4 regions of the Pantoea sp. RCC30.1 genome follow, and region 2 is predicted to be linked to each of the others. Evidence: predicted binding sites of a transcription regulator. Region 2 holds the regulator's gene; each other region holds the start of a gene.
The links. The regulator LexA, encoded in region 2, represses DNA repair genes until DNA is damaged. The targets are predictions, from matches to a motif close to TNCTGTATGTACATACAGNA.

Region 1 (4,810 bases), on a different contig from region 2:
GCCTGCGGCATAAAGCCGATGCGTGGCCGCGTCACCTGTCGGGCGGGCAGCAGCAGCGCATCGCGATTGCGCGTGCGCTGATGCTCAATCCACGGGTCATGCTGTTCGATGAGCCGACCTCGGCGCTGGACCCGGAGCTGGTGGGCGAAGTGCTGGATGTAATTAAAAAGCTGGCGCGTTCCGGCACTACGCTGGTGATTGTGACGCATGAGATTGGCTTTGCCCGAGAAGTGGCGGACAACGTGGTCTTTATGGTGGATGGCCGGATTGTGGAGCAGGGGAGCACCACCCAGGTGCTCAATAATCCGCGTCATGAGCGCACCCGACGCTTTCTGGCGCGCGTGTTATGAGGGCATTAACGTTAACGGTTCTGACGCTGCTTCCGGCGCTGGCCTGTTCCGCGGCTGACAAGCTCGATGTCCTGCAAAACGAGACGCCGATCCATGCGCCTGCCAATCCACAGGCAATCAGTAAAATTCCGGCTGACTTCCATTTTATCGAACCGGGCACGCTGACGGTGGCGACCTCAGCTACTAATTCGCCACCGCTGTCGCTGCTGGCGTCTGACAATGTGACGCGTATCGGCAGCGATCCCGATATTGCCAGGCTGCTGGCGGACAGCCTGGGCCTGAAACTCAGGCTGGTTCCGGCTTCCTGGGAGGACTGGCCGCTGGGGATCAGTGCCGGACGCTATGATGTTGCGATGTTCAATATTGCCGTCACCGAAGAGCGCAAAAAGAAGTTCGATTTTGCGACCTATCGCGCCGACAACCACGCTTTTGCGGTGAAACGAGAAAGTCACATCAGCCGGATTAATAGCCCGCCTGATATTGCCGGTAAGCGGATTATCGTCTCGTCGGGTACCAATCAGGAGCGCATATTGCTGAGCTGGGATCAGCAGAACCGGGCCAAAGGTCTGCCTGCGGTAACGCCGATTTACCTTACCGATGATGCGTCTGCGACGCTGACGCTGCTGTCGGGACGGGCAGATGCGATGTTTGGCCCTCACTCTATGGCGGCCTGGAAAGTGGCGTCACGCGGACAGACAAAACTGGTTGGCAGCGGACCGTTTCGCGCGTGGGTCGCCGTGACCACCAAAAAGGGCAATGGCCTGGCCCCCGCGCTGCAGACTGCGCTGGATGGCACCATCGCAGGCGGACAGTATCAGCAGGTACTGGCCCGCTGGGGCGAACAGGATGAAGCCATCTCTCACTCGACGGTGAATCCACCGGGCATTGTTTACTGAGTCTGTAGAACCGGCTCGCCTGCTGCGGCCGGTTCTCAACCGGATGAGCACAGAATTGAACTACACTCTCCAGCGTTAGTGATTTATCCTGCCTGCCTGTTTCCGTAAAATCCTCACTGTGTGGCGGAGTAATTGACCTGGAAGCCCCATGAAAATCAGATTCCTTTCTGCCAATGAGCCAAAACTGGCTGAGGTGCGCAAAATACTCGAACCCATCGGGGTCGAAGTCCTGCCCATCGCCCGTCGCATCGAAGAAATTCAGACAGAAAACGAGCTGGATCTGGTGCGCGACAAACTGACCAAAGCCTTTTCGCTGATTGGGCGACCGCTATTTGTGGAGCATACCGGCCTCTATCTGGATGGCCTGAATGGTCTGCCCGCTGGTCTGACCCGTATCTTCTGGAACCGCCTGGACGCCGAGCGCTTTACCGCGCTGGTGCAGGGGCTCGACAGCCAGGCCGTGACGGCCAAAACGGTGCTGGGCTACTGCGATGGCCGTAAGATGTACCAGTTTTCTGGTGAACTCCGCGGCACCATCGCCGCGAAACCTGCCGGGACACGCGGCTTCCAGTGGGACTGCGTGTTTATTCCTGAAGGCTATGAACAGACCTTTGCCGAAATGGGCGAACTCAAGAATGAGATCTCGATGCGGCGCATCGCGCTGGATCGCTTCGCTACCTTTTTAAAAACCTCGCGGGGAGTGTCATGAAACCTGAACTCAAACGCGCCTATGATTCCGGCAAACTGATTCTGTTTGCCGGCGCCGGTATTTCGCGCAATTTTGGTCTTCCCGAGTGGCATGAACTTATTGCTCATCTGGCTAATGAGCTGGGCTACGACCCGAAAATCTTCAATACCTATGGCACGCATCTGTCGCTGGCGGAGTATTACAAACAGAAAAAGGGGTCGCTTGGCCCGCTGCGCAGCTGGATGGATCGTGAGTGGCACCGCCCGGATATCGATGTCCGGACTTCTGAAATTCATACCATGATCACGCAGGGTAACTTCTCGCGTATCTACACCACCAATTACGATCGCTGGCTGGAAGCCGCGCACGATGCCCACGGTGTTCCTTATTACAAAGTGGCAAACGCCGCTGACCTGGTCTCGCTGACCGAAGATAAGCGTCACATTATTAAACTGCACGGTGACTTTGATGATGACACCTCCATCGTCCTCGATGAGAGCAGCTATTTTGAACGTCTCTATTTTGACTCGCCGCTAGACATCAAACTGACTCACGATGTGATGGGCAACTCAGTGCTGTTTGTCGGCTACAGCATCAGTGATTTCAACATTCGCCTGCTGTTTTACCGTCTGACTAAGATGTGGGGCCGCACCGGGCTGGCAACTGCCCGTCCAAAATCTTATCTGTTCACCAACCGCAATAACCCGGTGGCCAAAGAGGTGCTGGGACAGTGGGGGATCGAGGTGATTGTTTCCGAAGAGGATGATCCGCGCAAAGCACTGGCGATGTTCCTCGAAGAGTTGCTGGTATAGTCAGCGCGGCTTACGGCAGAGAAGCATCAGGAAAAAGAAAAAAACCTGCGCGCGGTTAAGGTTAGCCCGCGCATAACCGATAAACTCTATTCTCTGCTGGCAAAGCATAACCGGCATGATATACTGTATGTATACACAGTACCTGAGGGCGAAAAGATGGCTGTTGAAACAAAATTTGTAGTAGTCAGAAAGGGTGAAGAGAAGATGACGTTTGCCAATAAGAAAGAGGCCGATGCCTACGACAAAATGCTCGATATGGCCGAAGCCTTCACCGACTGGCTGTTACAGCATCAACCTGCACTGGATGAATCTCAGGCGGAAACGCTGGGCCTGCTGATTGCAGAGCAGAAAGATGCGGTTCAGCATATTCTGCGTACCAGCAAACTGCCGGAAGCGGTTGCCGTTTCAAAACCTGAAGCTGCAACGTCCTCTCAGCCTGAAGCCGTGTCAGACGATGGCGCGGATGAGCAGGTTGAAGAGCCTGTTGCAAAGAAAGTTCGCGCCGTTAAAGCCGCGTAATCTCAGCAACGCCGGAAGCAAACCTTCCGGCGTTGCTGTTTTTGAAGAGGGTTAATTCCTTCCTTTCAGGCTATTCATAACTTGTGCTTTTGTCATTACATTCCCCTTATTCTTTTGCCTGTAATTTCTTATCCCGCCACCTCATTGTTATCCAGAATCCTGATTTGACTCACCCTTATTTACTGCGCTTTTCTTTGTAGCATTAAGCTGGTGCTAATAATATTGATTTTATATCAGTGAATTTTAGAGTCTCGCTTTCACTGGCTTCGTTACGCCCTTCACTAATAATTCTTATGAGGTTTCATTAAATGCGTTAGTGAGAAAGGTTATCTGACCTGCTGTTAATATTTACTTTGCTCTGATTCCAACAAAAAATTCCTGTCATAACCTGGCGATAATAACCATGCCATTAATCGTTAATTGGATCTCAGTTTCTTAAAATATTAAGCTTCGGCCCTATTCATTTTCAAAAAGCAGTGATAAGGTGGCCCTGTTTTCAGCGAAGGGTTGTTACTGGATAACAGGCAAAACCTAAGCGTCTCACGGTGTTTACCGCTGTAGGCCGCTTAGGTTTTTTTTTGCACTTTCTTTAAGGATTCTATTAAAAGTATTACTAATCAATAAGTTATTTGCTTAAATCACTTTGAGACAGTAAAGGTCTGAACATGATGACAGGAGAGCTGACACTCTCCTGCGAACCATGACGCCCCTAAAATTTAATAGCAGGTTGTCAAAATGAAATATAAAATAATGCTGTGCGCATTTTCATTTTTAATTTTCTCGCCCTTATCAGAAGCACAGGAGTGGAACGGGGCTGTATTAGGATTTGAATCTCCACCTGAACCCATTCTCGGCGAGATGTTTGGCCTTCGTAAAATGCTTAATGATAATGGGTTTACCTATAACTTTGGCTACCTCAGTCAGTTCGGATGGAATGGCGGTGGCGGTTATAACCATGATTCACATCTCGCCTATATTGATCAGTTCGCACTAACCTTCAATCAGCATCTCGAACGCTGGACAGGTATCCCCGATGCGCGTATCGAAGGAAATATCGTTAACCGTAATCACAATGATAACCTCACTACCAAACGGACACAGGATACCCGTGTCAATTTTAATGATTTAACACAGGAGAGCTGGGGCGGACAATCAATTACCCGACTGGGTTGGCTGACTTTTGCCCGGAGTTTCGATGACAGGCGTATGACGTGGCGTATCGGAATGATGAACAAGGTTCAGACCTTCGATCAGATCATACCCTGTGACTTCCAGATGCTTTCGCAGTGTGGCGGCAAATCGGCTAATTCACTGACCTGGAACAACTGGAACGTCCATACGTGGGGAACCACGCTGGAATATAAAGTGACGCCCACCGTCACCCTGAAAGGGGGTGTGATGGAGCAGAATCCGGATGCTTCCCGTCGTCATCACGCCTGGAGTAGTTCCACCCGGGGCAGTAAAGGGATCTTGCTGCCGGTAGAGATCGAAGCCCGCCCGATACTTAACGGTCTGCCCGGTGCCTACAATCTGGGTGTGGTTTTT
Region 2 (4,810 bases):
CGCCGAGATATTCGCGGAACACCGTGGCGTAGAGCTTGTTGCCCTTAAAGGTACGACGAATAAAGAAAGCGCCCAGACGACGGAAAATCGGGCCGGCTGGCCAGAAGTTGAGATTGATACCCGCAGCGATGTGCGGTGGCACCAGCCCCTGGTGATAGAGCACATAGGAGAGCAGCAGATAATCCATGTGGCTGCGATGGCACGGCACATAGACAATTTCGTGGCCATCCTGCGCCAGCTGGCGAACTTTTTCACCGCCATTAACGTTGATGCCCTGATAGAGACGACTCCAGAGCCAGCCCATCACACGGTCGGTGACGCGAATCGCTTCATAAGAGAAGTTAGCGGCAATTTCCTCCATCATCTCGACGGCATTCTGCTGCGCTTTCTCATGGGAGATTTTTTTGCTGCGCGCTTCATCTTCGACGGCTTTTTCAATGGCTTTGGATTGCAGCAGACGATTAAACAGATCCTGACGCGCCGGTAAACGCGGACCGATTGCCGCCAGGCGCTGACGGGCAAAATGGATGCGCGCCACGCGAGCCAGCTTCTGGGCGATCGACTGATCCGTACCGTGTTCGGTTGCCATGCGGCGAAGCGAAACGGTAGGCGAGAAACGGACAAAACTGTCGCGCCCGTGCCAGATAACCGCAAAGAACTTCTGCACCCCGTTCAGCACCCGCAGGTGTGGCGTAGCTTCGCCCTGGACTTCACGTCCTGGCGCGCGGCCAAACATCACGGTGACCGGCAGCATCTGAATATCGAGCTTAGGATTATTGCGATGCAGGTCGAGGTAATCGTGAAAGATTTTCACCGATTCCACACTGGGCACAAAATAGGGGAATACGCGCGGGCCATTGTGAATAAACACGTGGCGCGGCAGCAGTGAACCATCAATCTCCAGTGGAGAGAGCGGGTCGGGCAGATGATGCCGCAGACACTGTGCACGTAAAGTCAGTAAGTCAGCCTTCGAATCGTAAGGCAAAACATACATAATAGGTCGGGTCGGATCCAGACCATGTTCAGACACAGGATCGGCCGGAATGGCCTTACTTTTTACCAAAAAGGAGAGTGGTAAATTAAGCAATTTGTAATAGAGTTTACGCCAACCTGACATAGACAACATGAAGCCTCTTGTTAGCAAAGCGCCGCAAGCATAGCAGAAAGCGCAGCGAATATCTGTGGTGGTGCCAATTGCACGCAGCCCAGACATTGACGTCAATCCGATGAAAGGGTTCCCACATCATGGCAAATAATGCCACCGGACTTATCAGAATTGTAAAAGCCGCAGGTTACTCATGGCAGGGACTGCGAGCCGCCTGGCAACATGAAGCGGCGTTTCGCCAGGAAGCACTGGCTGCGCTGGTCGCTATTATTATCGCGTGCTGGCTGGATGTCGATGTGATCTCCCGCATCCTTATGATTGGGGCGGTGGTGCTGGTGGTCATTGTCGAAATCCTCAATAGCGCCATTGAAGCGGTGGTTGACCGCATCGGCCAGGAGCATCATCCGCTGGCGGGCCGGGCAAAGGACATGGGCTCTGCGGCGGTACTGATCAGCATCTTACTGGCCCTGTTTGTGTGGATCGCGCTCCTCTGGACACATTTGCGATAAGCCTTCCATAACGCGCCTGAGGGCGCGTTTTCCCTGACAATCGGTTTCCATTTCGCCAATACCTGTATATACTCACAGCGACTGTATAAACAACCAGGGGGCGGGATGAAAGCATTAACCAGCAGACAGCAGCAGGTCTATGACCTGATTCGCGACCATATTTCTTCAACGGGCATGCCGCCTACGCGTGCAGAGATTGCCGCGCAGCTGGGCTTCCGCTCGCCGAATGCGGCAGAAGAGCATCTGAAAGCGCTGGCGCGCAAAGGCGTCATCGAGATCGTTTCCGGTGCATCGCGTGGCATTCGTCTGTTAATGGAAGAAGAAGCCTCTGAAGGGCTGCCGTTGATTGGCCGGGTTGCTGCCGGTGAGCCGATCATGGCGCAGGAACATATCGAAACCCATTACAAAGTGGATCCGGGCCTGTTTAAGCCGTCTGCTGACTTCCTTCTGCGCGTCAGTGGAATGTCGATGAAAGATATCGGGATTATGGACGGCGACCTGCTCGCGGTCCATAAAACCCAGGATGTGCGCAATGGCCAGGTTGTCGTTGCCCGCATTGATGATGAAGTCACCGTTAAACGCTGGAAAAAGCAGGGTGCTATCGTGCATCTGCTGCCCGAAAACAGCGATTTCGACCCGATTGTTGTCGATACCCGTGCTCAGTCGCTGACTATTGAAGGTCTGGCGGTTGGCGTGGTCCGTAACGGCGAGTGGCTCTGATTGTGAGGGCTACGTGCATTCGCCTTTTCTGATGCTATTCTGTCTGCCCTAATTTTGTCGCCTGCTTTACTGCAGCGACACTGAGCACGGAACGGCGAATGCGCTTTATCACGGCAACGGATAAAAATCTCTGGCGGCTTGCGCTGCCGATGATCCTTTCAAATATCACCGTTCCCTTACTGGGAGTGGTCGATACTGCAGTTATTGGTCATCTCGACAGCCCTGTCTATCTTGGCGGGGTTGCGGTCGGGACCACAGTGACCAGCTTCCTCTTTATGCTGCTGCTTTTCCTTCGAATGAGTACCACTGGCCTGACGGCACAGGCGTTTGGTGCGGGCGATAAAACCGCTCTTGCACGTGCGCTGACGCAGCCGCTGATTATTGCGCTGCTGGCAGGTATCCTGTTCATCGCTTTACGTTATCCGATTATTCAGCTGGCGACCCATCTGGTTGGCGGCAATCCTGATGTTCTGGAACAGGCGGCGCTGTTTATTCAGATTCGCTGGCTCAGTGCGCCTGCCACCCTGGCCAACCTGGTGATTCTGGGCTGGCTGCTGGGTGTGCAGTATGCACGCGCGCCGGTGATCCTGCTGGTGGTAGGCAATCTGGTTAACATCGTGCTCGATCTCTGGCTGGTGATGGGGCTGCACTGGGGTGTCGCGGGGGCAGCAACCGCCACGGCGCTGGCGGAGTACATCACGCTGGGCGTCGGCGGCATCATGGTCTGGCGGGTGTTAAAGCTGCGCGGTATTACGCTAAACCTGCTGAAGCAGAGCTGGCGCGGTGACAGCGGCCGGCTGCTGCGACTGAACCGGGACATCATGCTGCGCTCCCTGATGCTGCAGCTCTGTTTCGCCTCGCTGACCGTGCTGGGCGCACGGCTGGGTCCGGATGTGGTAGCAGTTAACGCGGTATTACTGATGTTCATTACCTTTACTGCCTACGCGCTGGATGGTTTTGCCTACGCGGTTGAAGCTTTTGCCGGCGAAGCGCATGGCGCAAAAGATGGCAGTAAATTGCAGCACGTCTGGCACTCCGCCTGTCGGCAGGCGGTGGTGGTAGCGCTGTTCTTCTCGCTGGTTTATGCCATTTTTGGCCCGCAGATTGTCACCCTGCTGACCTCTCTTGAGTCACTGCAGCAGACAGCTGATCGCTATCTGGTCTGGCAGATAATCATGCCGCTGATCGGCGTCTGGTGTTATCTGCTGGATGGGATGTTCATCGGAGCGACGCGCGGACGCGAGATGCGTAACAGCATGGTCGTGGCGGCGGCAGGCTACTTTCTGACGCTGCTCAGTGTACCGGTGCTGGGCAACCACGGCCTGTGGCTGGCGGTGACGGTTTTCCTGGCGCTGCGCGGCCTGTCACTGTGGCTCATCTGGCGTAAGCACTGGCGTCAGAACAGCTGGTTTGATGCCTGATCCTGCAGGGTTGACTCGGGGTTGATACAGATTATTCCGTATTATTCTACAGTTATTAAACTGTCTGCTATATTTAACTTTAAGCATCGCAGTTAACTAGCGATTTATATCGTTATTTTGTTAAGCAGCAAGATAATCATTAAACCCGAGGATTGGAGGTCTGCCATGAATAAAGACGAAGCGAGCGGCAACTGGAAGCAGTTCAAAGGCAAAATGAAAGAGAAATGGGGCAAGCTGACCGACGATGACATGCAGGTTATCGAAGGTAAACGCGATCAGCTGGTCGGTAAAATCCAGGAACGTTACGGCTATGCGAAAGATGAAGCAGAGCGCGAAGTGACGGACTGGGAAGGCAAGAACAAAGATCACCGCTGGTAATCAGGGTATCCCGTTAATCAGCTGAAACCGCTTCGGTGTGCCCGCACCGGAGGGTACAGGGATGGAAACGCACAAGGATGTGCAGATTACCCGCGTTTTCCCCGCTTTTTACCTTCATCCTGATGATCATGTTCGCAGCTTTCATGATGCGTACAGGCTTCAACGGCGGCACAACTTTCACATAAACCATGTGCTTCAATCACGCTATGGCGTAATGCAAACTGCGCCTCACCCGCCAGCGTCGCGATAATCTTCTCCACCCCCTGCGCCTGCTTTTCTGTAACGGCGGCACAGCGGTCACAGACCAGCATCACCGACGTATGAGCTGGTGCTTCAAAGTGGTGACACATGACGTAGCTGTTGTTGGATTCCACCCGATGAATGAAACCCTGCTCAAGCAGGAAATCCAGCGCACGATAGACGGTAGGTGGTTTAGCCTGCGGTTCGCTGACGCGAAGCTGATCCAGCAGATCGTAGGCGCTGATTGAGCCGGGCTGTTCAGCCATCAGGCGCAACACTTCAGCACGCTGTGAAGTCAGACGCACACCGCGCTGCAGGCACATTTTTTCGGCCTGAATCAAAATTTGCTGCGACGTCATGTTAGTCATGAAAATTCTCCGCTGGATAAGTGATGTTATTTTATCACATATAGTTTCGCGGTGCTGAGGTGGGTTTTC
Region 3 (4,810 bases), on a different contig from region 2:
AATTTTCTGAACTGGTCGGCTTATGCGACCGGATTTGCGTGCTCTGGGATGGACGCATTGTGGCCGAGCTGGCTGCACGCGACGTCACCGAAGAGACGCTTTTGCTCTATTCCACCGGAGGAACCCCTGCGTGAGCAGCAAAGAAACCAGCCTGAATCTGACCCCCTCGCCGTGGCGTCACCAGTTGTTCGACTTTCTCTATAAATGGGGCATGTTGCTCACGGTGGTAATCCTGATCGCCGCCTTTGGCCTTGCCTCCGACAGCTTCCTTGAACCCAACAACATCATCAATATTCTGCGATCCATTGCCATTGTTACGGTGATTGCGATCGGCGTCTCGATCTCGCTGACCGTGGGCGGCTTCGATCTGTCGGTCGGCTCGACCGCCTCGCTGGCCAATGCGTTAGTGATTTCGCTGTTTGTCTGGTACGGCTTCGGTACCACAGCCGCGATCCTGATCACCCTTGCACTCTGCACTCTGGTCGGGCTGTTTAACGCCTTCCTGATTGTGATCCTGCGCATCCCGGACATGCTGGCTACGCTGGCAACATTGTTTGTGATTCAGGGTGTGGCGATGACCTACAGCTTTGGCGGGTCGATCACCGAGAACATGGTGCTGCCGAGCGGTGATATGGCGGAAGGCACCATTCCGGCCACGTTTGGCCTGCTCGGCCAGGTGCCGACCATCGTCATCATTATGCTGGTCGTCACCGTCGCCGCGCAGCTGGCGCTGTCCCTGACCAAACATGGCCGGCGGATGTACGCGCTGGGCGGAAATCCGGAAGCGGCGCGCCTCTCCGGCATCCGCACCACCCGCTACCGGGTGCTGGCTTATGTGATCGCCTCACTGCTGGCCGGTCTGGGCGGTATCCTGCTCGCCTCGCGTATCGGTTCATCGCAGGTGAATGCCGGGAGCGGCTACCTGATGGATGCCGTCGCGGCGGCGTGGATTGGCTTCTCACTGGCAGGCTCCGGCAAACCCAATGCGCTGGGCACGCTGGTCGGCGCGGTTATTCTCGGCGTGCTGCAGAACGGCCTGGTGATGCTCTCTGTTCCCTACTACGCCATGGACATTATTAAAGGGCTGGTGCTGGCTTTAGCACTGGCGATCACCTATATCCAGCGCCGCTGAGGCGCATTTACCGGAGTTGATAACAATGCAAAAAATAACACTCTCGCTGCTGGCCCTGAGCCTGCTGAACGCCAGCGCCGCCTTCGCGGACACGGTCAACCCGGTGCCTGCGGCTATCGCCAGCCATGATGGCCCAATCCGTATTGCGGTGATCCGCAACCTCGGCTCCGATGACAACACCACCCAGTTTGTTGCTGGTGCCATTCAGCAGGGCCGCCAGTTGGGCTTCAAGGTCAGCACCTTCCTGAGCAACGGCGACGATGCGCGCTTCCAGGATTTCGTGAATCAGGCGATCAGCCAGAAATATGACGGCATCGTGCTGTCGCACGGTAAAGCGCCCTACGCCAGCGGACTGGTGAAGCGCATTGCCGACGCGGGCATCAAGCTGTCAGTATTTGATACGCCGGTGGATAGCCCGATTCCGGGCGTCACGGTCACTGCACAGGATGACGCTTCACTGGCGCAGTTGTCGCTGGGCCAGCTCATCCATGATTTCAACGGCAAGGCGAATATCGTCAAGCTGTGGGTCGCCGGTTTCCCACCGATGGAACGCCGTCAGGTAGTGTATGAAAAGCTGCTGAAAGAGAACCCGGGCATTCATCAGCTGGAGTCGATTGGTGCAGTTTCGACTGACGTTCAGGGCGATACCGCCAACAAAATTGGTGCGATTCTGGCGAAATACCCGAAAGGAAAAATCGACGCGATCTGGGGTGCGTGGGATGCCTTCAGCCAGGGCGCTTACAAAGCGCTGCAGGAGAATGGGCGAACCGAGATCAAGCTCTACAGCATTGATGTCTCGAACCAGGATTTGCAGCTGATGCGCCAGAAAAACAGCCCGTGGGTGCAGACGGTAGCAGTCGATCCGAAAACCATTGGCGCGGTGAATATGCGGCTGGTGGCGAAGAAGATTGCCGGTGAAGAGACGCCAGCGACTTACCAGTTTAAAGCCGCGTCAATCTCTCAGCAGCAGCTCAACAGCCAGCCTGGCGCAGTGAATGTCGCGTCGCTGAACAAGATCATTCCGGGCTGGGGCAGCAATGAAGATTTCGTCGCGCCGTGGTTTGCCACCCTTGAGGCGAAATATAAGAAGTAATCCAGCGTCAGCCTGCCCGATGGGTGAGGCTGACCGTTACAGACCCAGCAGCAGCTGACGCTCTAGCTGGGGATCCACCATGGTGACATGCAGTCCAACCAGCCGCACGCCGCGCCCGGCACGACGCTCATCCCAGGTTTTCCGGGCGATGGCAATCATGTCCTCTTTATTCAGTACCGGCCAGATATGCTCCTGGGTCGTCTGCTGAAAATCACTGAACTTGAGTTTGACGCCCTGACGCGCCACCTGCTTGTCGGGTCGGATCTGCGTCAGCCGGCGATCCAGTTCGGCATAGAGAAAATCGATAATCTCCAGGCAGGCATCCCAGTCGCTGATATCTTCCGCCAGCGTGCGTTCTACTCCCAGCGATTTTCGCTCACGCTCCACGATGACGCTGCGGTCATCAATGCCATTGCTGCGCTCCCACAGCACCCGGCCAAACTTACCAAAGCGCTTCAGCAACAGCGCCAGATCGGCCTTCTGCACGTCGCCGCAGGTTACCAGTCCCATCTCTTCCAGCTTTTTGGCCGAGACCTTGCCGACGCCGGGGATCTTCGCCAGCGGCAGCGTCAGCAGAAAACCGGCCATCTCCGGCGGGGTAATGACGAACTGTCCGTCCGGCTTATTCAGATCAGAGGCGATCTTTGCCAGAAACTTGATCGGGGCGATGCCCGCTGAAGCGGTCAGCCCGGTTTCACGGTAGATGGTGGCGCGGATCTCCTGCGCCATCAGCGTGGCAGAGCCGTGACAGTGCGGGCTGTCGGTGACATCCAGATACGCTTCATCAAGGGAGAGCGGTTCGATCAGCGGGGTGTAGCGGGTAAAGATGTCGCGGATTTGTGTGGAGGCTTCTTTATAGGCGTCGAAGCGTCCGGGCAGCAGACGCAGATGCGGGCATAACTTCAGGGCCATGCCGGTTGGCATTGCGCTGCGCACGCCAAATTTGCGGGCCGGATAGTTGGCTGTACTGATCACGCCACGACGTTCACGGCTGCCACCAATAGCGATCGGGATGTCGCGCAGCTGGGGATTATCACGCATCTCCACCGCGGCATAGAAGCAGTCCATATCGACATGAATGATTTTACGCATACCCCCTCCGGCACTGGATAAGTATACAGTTGGCAGGGGTAACTGCAATATTTGTCGCGTCCACAATTAAAGTTTACAAATTTGTGGCCGAATATCTTTCAGTAAATCGCGAATTTGGCTGACGCCGTCTTGCTAAAAAAACAGACAATGTTTAATGTTGCGCTGCGGTAGCGGACAGTTCCGATAATGCAAACAGAGACGCACAATTTGCGTCATGTTCTCTTCACCTCAAGGTATACACAGCATGGGCAAAATCGCACTCCTGTTTGCGATGATTTTACTGCCAGCCCTCAGCATGGCAATGACACCCGAACCCGTCTCAACGGCACCGGTCAGCAAAGAATTAAAGAAGCAGTTACTCGGCACCCCGGTCTATATCCAGATCTTCAAGGAAGAACGCACACTCGAACTCTACGGCAAAATCGGTAACGAATACCGCCTGCTGGATACCTACCGCATCTGTAACTTTTCTGGTGGCCTCGGCCCGAAACGCCGTGAAGGCGATTTCAAAAGCCCGGAAGGTTTTTACAACGTGAAACTGAGTCAGCTGAAGCCAGATAGCCGCTTTTATCGCGCCATCAACATTGGCTTCCCGAATCAGTTCGATCGGAATCAGGGCTACAGCGGCAACTATCTGATGATTCATGGCGACTGTAAGTCGATTGGCTGCTATGCAATGACTAACGCCTACATGGATGAGATTTTTACTTATGTGAACGCGGCGCTGCGTAATGGCCAGCAGGATGTCAGCATCAGCATCTATCCGTTCCGCATGACCGACAGCAACATGCAGCGTCACCGCTACTCCAGCGATGCCAGTTTCTGGCAGCAGTTACAGCCAGGATACGCTTACTTTGCTAAATATCACCAGCCGCCGATGGTTAATGTCGCCAGCGGTAAATATGTGATGAACAGCAGCCCGGCACCGGTTTTAGCCAGTCCCGAAGCGGCTTCCCGTTCATTCCTGGCGCTCTCCAAGGCAGAATAACGCCCATTCACCTGGCGCAATCCGCTGCCAGGTTTCATTGGCCGTCAGTGGCTGCGTAGCAATCACCGTCACCACGTCATGCGGCGTGGTGTGCTGCTGAAAATCGACCTCCACATCCTGATCCAGTAACTGCGCCCGGCCAAACGGTGCGCGGCGGGTGATCCAGAACAGGTTGGTGGAGCAGAAGGCCATCAGATACCGGCCATCTGACAGCAGCATGTTAAACACGCCCTTCTGCCGCAACGTTACAGCCAGCTCACCGATAAAACGAAACACCGCAGGCCAGTTGCCCGGCGTGCGCGGATAGCGTGTCGCCAGCTGATGCAGGATCCAGCAAAACGCCTTCTCGCTGTCCGTTTCGCCTACCGGCCGGAATGTGCCGGTCTCCAGCTGACGATAACCCTTGAGCTGACCGTTGTGCGCATAGGTCCAGTTACGGCCCCACAGCTCGCGGGTAAACGGGTGAGTATTTTCCAGCGATACCTGACCGCGATTCGCCTGGCGG
Region 4 (4,810 bases), on a different contig from region 2:
TCATGCCGCACAGAACTGGCGTCATTCAGCCATTGCGCGACGTCGCGCTGTGCCAGCAGTGGGATCTGATGCAGGCCACCATAAGCGCTTTCATTAAAAACAGGTCCATCCCCATCTATCAGAAAAGCCGGGGCGCAGCCCAGTGCTTCGGCGAGCCGTAGCAGGTTCTCACCGCGCGGCAGCGTCTCCTCTTTTTCCCATTGCGAAATCGCCACATGGGAAACTTTTACCTGTTGTGCCAATTGCTTCTGCGTTAATTGCAGTGATTTACGTCGGAGTCGGATGCGGTCACCCAGCGTTTCGTTTTTCATCAGCTTGACTTTTTAGTTGATAATGACTTAAGTATACTTAAGCGTGGTATTTAAGCAATCTTAAATTTCAGGCGGAGGACGTGGCTTTTCAGCACGCAGTGGTTCCAGAGACCTTACCGGACAAAGGGGTGTGGCATGGAAAGTAGTCTTATTACCAGTATGGGTGCGTTAGTTCTGGGTGGGGGCGCAGCAGCACTGTTCTGGAAACCGTTATTGGCGGGTATCGCGTCAATCGTAACCAGTAACAGGGCGGGTGGGGAAATTATAACCAGTTACAAAGAGCAGGTGGTGTTGCTCAAAGAGAGCAACGTGCTGATAAGGGAGGAGAACGATGAATTACGCGAACGACACGACAGGAATCTGCGCCGTATCTCGACACTCGAAACCGATCTTCGGTTAATCAAGAACGCGGTAGGGATTTTACTGGCCATGACCGAAACCGATCACAACGATAAATTTCGTAATGAGATAGATCGGCTTATCTCAACTCTGGAGGATCACAGCAATGGCAACGATTAATAGCACCAAGGCTCCGATGTCATACCGACGCAAAGTTATCCTCGGCTGCATTCTGCTGAGCTGTTCGATGATTTGCATCCTGATGACAATTATTTTTCTCTACGTCAGTAACACTGCAAACCGGCGGATTGAGGAGATTCGGGCGGATTATCGCTTAATTGCCGCGCGGCGTGATGACAGAGTGGAGTTGCTGACCGATCAGGTCACGGCAATACAGCATAAGCTCGATGCGATACCGGATCGTGTAGCCGACAAAACGATCACCAAAGTCAAAGAAGTGGTGATTGTGAGTGAGGCGCCAGCAGCGAAACCGGCTAAAAAACCATAACTTCCGATTATTCCTAGTGCGGCTTCGCTATTATCGACTAGTTTTAAATCTCCGGGCGACATTTGTATCTGAATGCCCGCCCGCTGATTGGCCGGTTGATGAACCGCTAAGCCTAATCATTTTGGATAACTGACCAGAAGGAAATTTAGCATGAGCGATTCAACAGAAACCAAGACCAAAACTGACTATCTGCGCGACGTGACCTCTCAGTTAAAAGAGATGCGCCACTATGCGCAGACTAACACCGAAACCCTCTCCAGCCATTGGTTAGCGTTTGATGCCGGTGAATATAAAGACAAGACTAACGCCGACAGAATTGATGCATTGCTTAACAAGCAGGGCAAACTGCTGGAAGATCTGGATGCCGCTATTCAGGACATTGAGATCGAAATTAATCACAGCGAGCAGGAGAGCTAAGTTATCTCCCGCTAACTGATTGCGGTGGCCGTTAAGGGATTAATCGGCCACCAGCCACATTTCCGCTTCGTCGAACATCTCTTCAACAATCCGCGCAACTGTCGCTTTGTCGTTCTTACTCAGATCTGTATCTATCGCGTTACGTTCCATCGGCTTGACCTTAACTTCAATGTCAGGAAACACCCGATGCACCCGCTTTTCCAGCTCCTCACGAATCATCTCGCGAGCGCCCGGTAAACCGGCAACGTTGCGCTTGTCATAAATCAACTCAACAAACATGATGGCAATCCATTCAGGGCAAAATCGCTGACATATAATACTGTAAATAAAAACAGTGGCAAGGTGGCGTATCCAATTTTGCGTAAATTTTTATCTCGCATAAACCGCGATCTTCGACTAGCAAAATGCGCACGCATCGCGACATAATGACGACTTACTTTTCAGGAGGTCCGCGATGCGACAACTGGTAATTGATATTCTGCTAAAACTGGCAAAGATGGACGTCGATGCGAAAGAATTGACGGCGCAGTTAGAAGCGCAGTCCCTGCTGGTTGCAGCGCTGCTGGTGCAGGCGAAACAGGACAACTCGCTGACTATTTCAGAAACGGTGCAGGATGCCATTGTTACCGCTTCGCAATCTTCGACCGAGTTTCTCCAGTCTGATGTTGATCTGCTGCTAACGCATATTAATCGTCTGCTGGCGGTTGCAAGTTATGTTGAAGTAAAAGGTAAAGCGACGGAAGGTGAGGGGTAGGGGCGGATAAAAAATTCGCCTCTGGAGGTGGAATTGAGACAACACCTGCAGAGGCAGTGCATCAGCACTATTCGTTAAAGGACATCCACGACCTTAGTCGCACGCCGAAGTTATACACTTTCCCCCGGTTAGTACAACCTTATCTGCAGTGCCTGAACTGGTTGGAGGTGTTTGCAATATACAACTTCAACGCGGCGCGGATTAAAGCTCGTTTTTGATGCAAAACTCTTCCCAGCTCATTCCCAGCGACTCAGCATGAGATTTGAGATAAGTCTCGATAGCCTCAGCCGCCACCGCTTTATCCGGCTCAGCGAGCTGAATTGAGAAGATCATCCCATCCAGATTTTTCTGTCGCAAAAAGGCCGCATAGATGCGTTCGGCATGCCATTCGCGAAGCTGTCGCAGTGACAGGTTCGCAGCACGGGCATCGCTCTCGGTTAATTCATCCAGTGCAGACTGAAAGTCGGGATGCGCGGTGAAAAACATCTCGCGTGCCTGGGCATAGTAGGCTTCTGGCGTTTTCATATTCATATTCCTGAAAGTCTGTTGCAGCGCGCCAGTGTAGCGGGTTGTTTATCGCTTGTCAGGCGGGGTAAAGCCAATGGATGAACCCAATCCGTCATCCATTTGCCGATTAAAACACGTACGTTTGGTCTCGCTGCCGGTTAAATTCTGCTGCAATCAGGGTTTACGTGGAGCCTGAATACCCAGATATCTTGCGTAACGCGGTGGAAAAATTATAACGTAGCCGCCATTGATGTGATCTTAGGGATTAAACATGAAAAAGTGGATGCTGATTGCTACGATGGCACTAAGTGGATGTGTGCAAATCAACGATTATGAAAACGCGGTACAGACACCGGCGCCCGCTGATCTGCAGGGAACCTGGCAAACTGTCGGCCCACAGAGCAGCCTGATCAACGACAAGGCGATAGCCAGCGTGATCATTAATGCCGATGGCAGCACCCTGGATTGCCGTCAGTGGATGCGGGTGATCGCCAAGCCGGGCAAACTGACTCGCCTGAGCGGCGATTATGTCAATGTGACACGTCAGCTGCGGGTGATGCCGCTGGTGGTGGAGAATGGCGAACTGAGTTACGACCGGATGACCCTGCGTAAAGTCGCGCGCCCGACCATCGAGTGTCAGCAGGCGCTGGAAGAAGTGGCGAAGCAGCCGAAAGCGGCCGTGATTCAGAACATCGAACCGCAACTGCTGCGCACACCGATTACTGAAAATAACGCGAAGTCGTAACAGCCGACTCCTAATAAAACCGCCCCGGCAGGCAAGAGCGTAAAGTGCGCTCTGCCCGGCCGGGGCGGTTTTCGTTTTTATTGCGTCACTTATTCTGCCACTAACTTATTCTGCAAGGACCCAGACGCTGACGCTGCCACCATTACAGACAAACACTGCGGTGCCGTGCTCGTCGGCTGTAATCGTCTCTTCACGATTACCCAGGTGATCGCGCCAGACCTTACCGGCCAAACCGTCACCCATCGGCACGCTTTTCTCCCCCGCATCGCCGTTCGACATAATCACTACACAGCCCGGCTGCGTTTCGGTACCGCTGCGGCTGAACGCCACGCAGTTGGGGTGATCGAAATAGTCGGTCTGTACGCCCCAGCCATATTGCTGGCGCGCACGGATTAAGCCTTCCAGTTCAGGGATCACCGGCATCTCAATTTTGTACTTTTCGCCGTCGCCGCCTTCATCTTCATAAGTCGCCCCGAACAGATCGGGATAGAAAATGGTAGGCACACCCTGTTCACGTAACAGAATTAGCGCATAGGCCAGCGGTTTAAACCAGGCTTCAACCGGCGCTTCCAGCGACTGCAGCGGCTGGGTGTCGTGATTGGCCACGATAGTCACGGCATGCCACGGATCAGCTACCACCAGCGAGTTGGCAAAAATCTGGCTCATATCGTAGGCGCTGCCCGCGGTTGAGGCCTGATGGAAGTTCATATGCAGCGGTGCATCGAACAGCATGGTTTTGCCTTCCACCTGATGCACATACTCCTGCAGCTTCTCGGTTTCAAACGACCAGTACTCCGCGACGATAAACATCGGCTCCTCAGCGACGTCCTGAATATGCTCGATCCACTCTTTGTAGAACCAGGCCGGAATATGTTTTACCGCATCCAGACGAAAGCCGGTGCAGGGCACCTGTTCCATCACCCAGCGCGCCCAGTATTTCAGCTCTTCCCGGACTGCGTTGTTGCGGAAATCGATGTTTGCACCCATCAGATAGTCGAAGTTACCCAGCTCGTTATCGACCTGATCGTTCCAGCCTTCGGCGGTGTAGTCATTGATGATTTTAAAAACGCCGTTTTCGTCCGGATTTTCAATGTGGTCGACGCCGCTAAAGCATTTGTGATCCCAGGTAAATTTTGAATATTCCCCGGCGCGGGCCGGAAAGGTGAATTTTGTCCAGGCCTCGCACTCAACGACTTCTTCGTAAATTTCGTCGCGGTTATCCGGGTTGA

Region 1: a site for LexA is predicted at 2,868-2,887, ahead of AC2LB6_RS24155 (YebG family protein). Genes of this name have one in related genera too.
Region 3: a site for LexA is predicted at 3,329-3,348, ahead of dinB (DNA polymerase IV). Genes of this name have one in related genera too.
Region 4: a site for LexA is predicted at 1,893-1,912, ahead of AC2LB6_RS14975 (DinI-like family protein). Genes of this name have one in related genera too.

What each region holds. Positions count from the first base shown of each region.
Region 1 is NZ_JBXUHX010000061.1:2,156-6,965, reverse strand. It holds gene AC2LB6_RS24175 (amino acid ABC transporter ATP-binding protein) at 1-350, shown strand, start outside; gene AC2LB6_RS24170 (ABC transporter substrate-binding protein) at 347-1,246, shown strand; gene AC2LB6_RS24165 (non-canonical purine NTP pyrophosphatase) at 1,395-1,955, shown strand; gene AC2LB6_RS24160 (SIR2 family protein) at 1,952-2,746, shown strand; gene AC2LB6_RS24155 (YebG family protein) at 2,903-3,265, shown strand; gene AC2LB6_RS24150 (carbohydrate porin) at 4,016-4,810, shown strand, end outside.
Region 2 is NZ_JBXUHX010000028.1:23,322-28,131, forward strand. It holds gene plsB (glycerol-3-phosphate 1-O-acyltransferase PlsB) at 1-1,117, opposite strand, end outside; gene AC2LB6_RS19745 (diacylglycerol kinase) at 1,246-1,614, shown strand; gene lexA (transcriptional repressor LexA) at 1,720-2,334, shown strand; gene dinF (MATE family efflux transporter DinF) at 2,433-3,755, shown strand; gene AC2LB6_RS19760 (CsbD family protein) at 3,921-4,133, shown strand; gene zur (zinc uptake transcriptional repressor Zur) at 4,220-4,741, opposite strand.
Region 3 is NZ_JBXUHX010000007.1:111,538-116,347, forward strand. It holds gene AC2LB6_RS08765 (sugar ABC transporter ATP-binding protein) at 1-134, shown strand, start outside; gene AC2LB6_RS08770 (ABC transporter permease) at 131-1,132, shown strand; gene AC2LB6_RS08775 (sugar ABC transporter substrate-binding protein) at 1,158-2,225, shown strand; gene dinB (DNA polymerase IV) at 2,262-3,317, opposite strand; gene dpaA (peptidoglycan meso-diaminopimelic acid protein amidase) at 3,562-4,305, shown strand; gene AC2LB6_RS08790 (class II glutamine amidotransferase) at 4,276-4,810, opposite strand, start outside.
Region 4 is NZ_JBXUHX010000016.1:31,785-36,594, reverse strand. It holds gene AC2LB6_RS14995 (helix-turn-helix domain-containing protein) at 1-311, opposite strand, end outside; gene AC2LB6_RS14990 (hypothetical protein) at 447-830, shown strand; gene AC2LB6_RS14985 (hypothetical protein) at 817-1,158, shown strand; gene AC2LB6_RS14980 (hypothetical protein) at 1,309-1,575, shown strand; gene AC2LB6_RS14975 (DinI-like family protein) at 1,615-1,854, opposite strand; gene iraP (anti-adapter protein IraP) at 2,030-2,329, shown strand; gene AC2LB6_RS14965 (DUF6388 family protein) at 2,531-2,854, opposite strand; gene yedD (lipoprotein YedD) at 3,108-3,581, shown strand; gene amyA (alpha-amylase) at 3,687-4,810, opposite strand, start outside.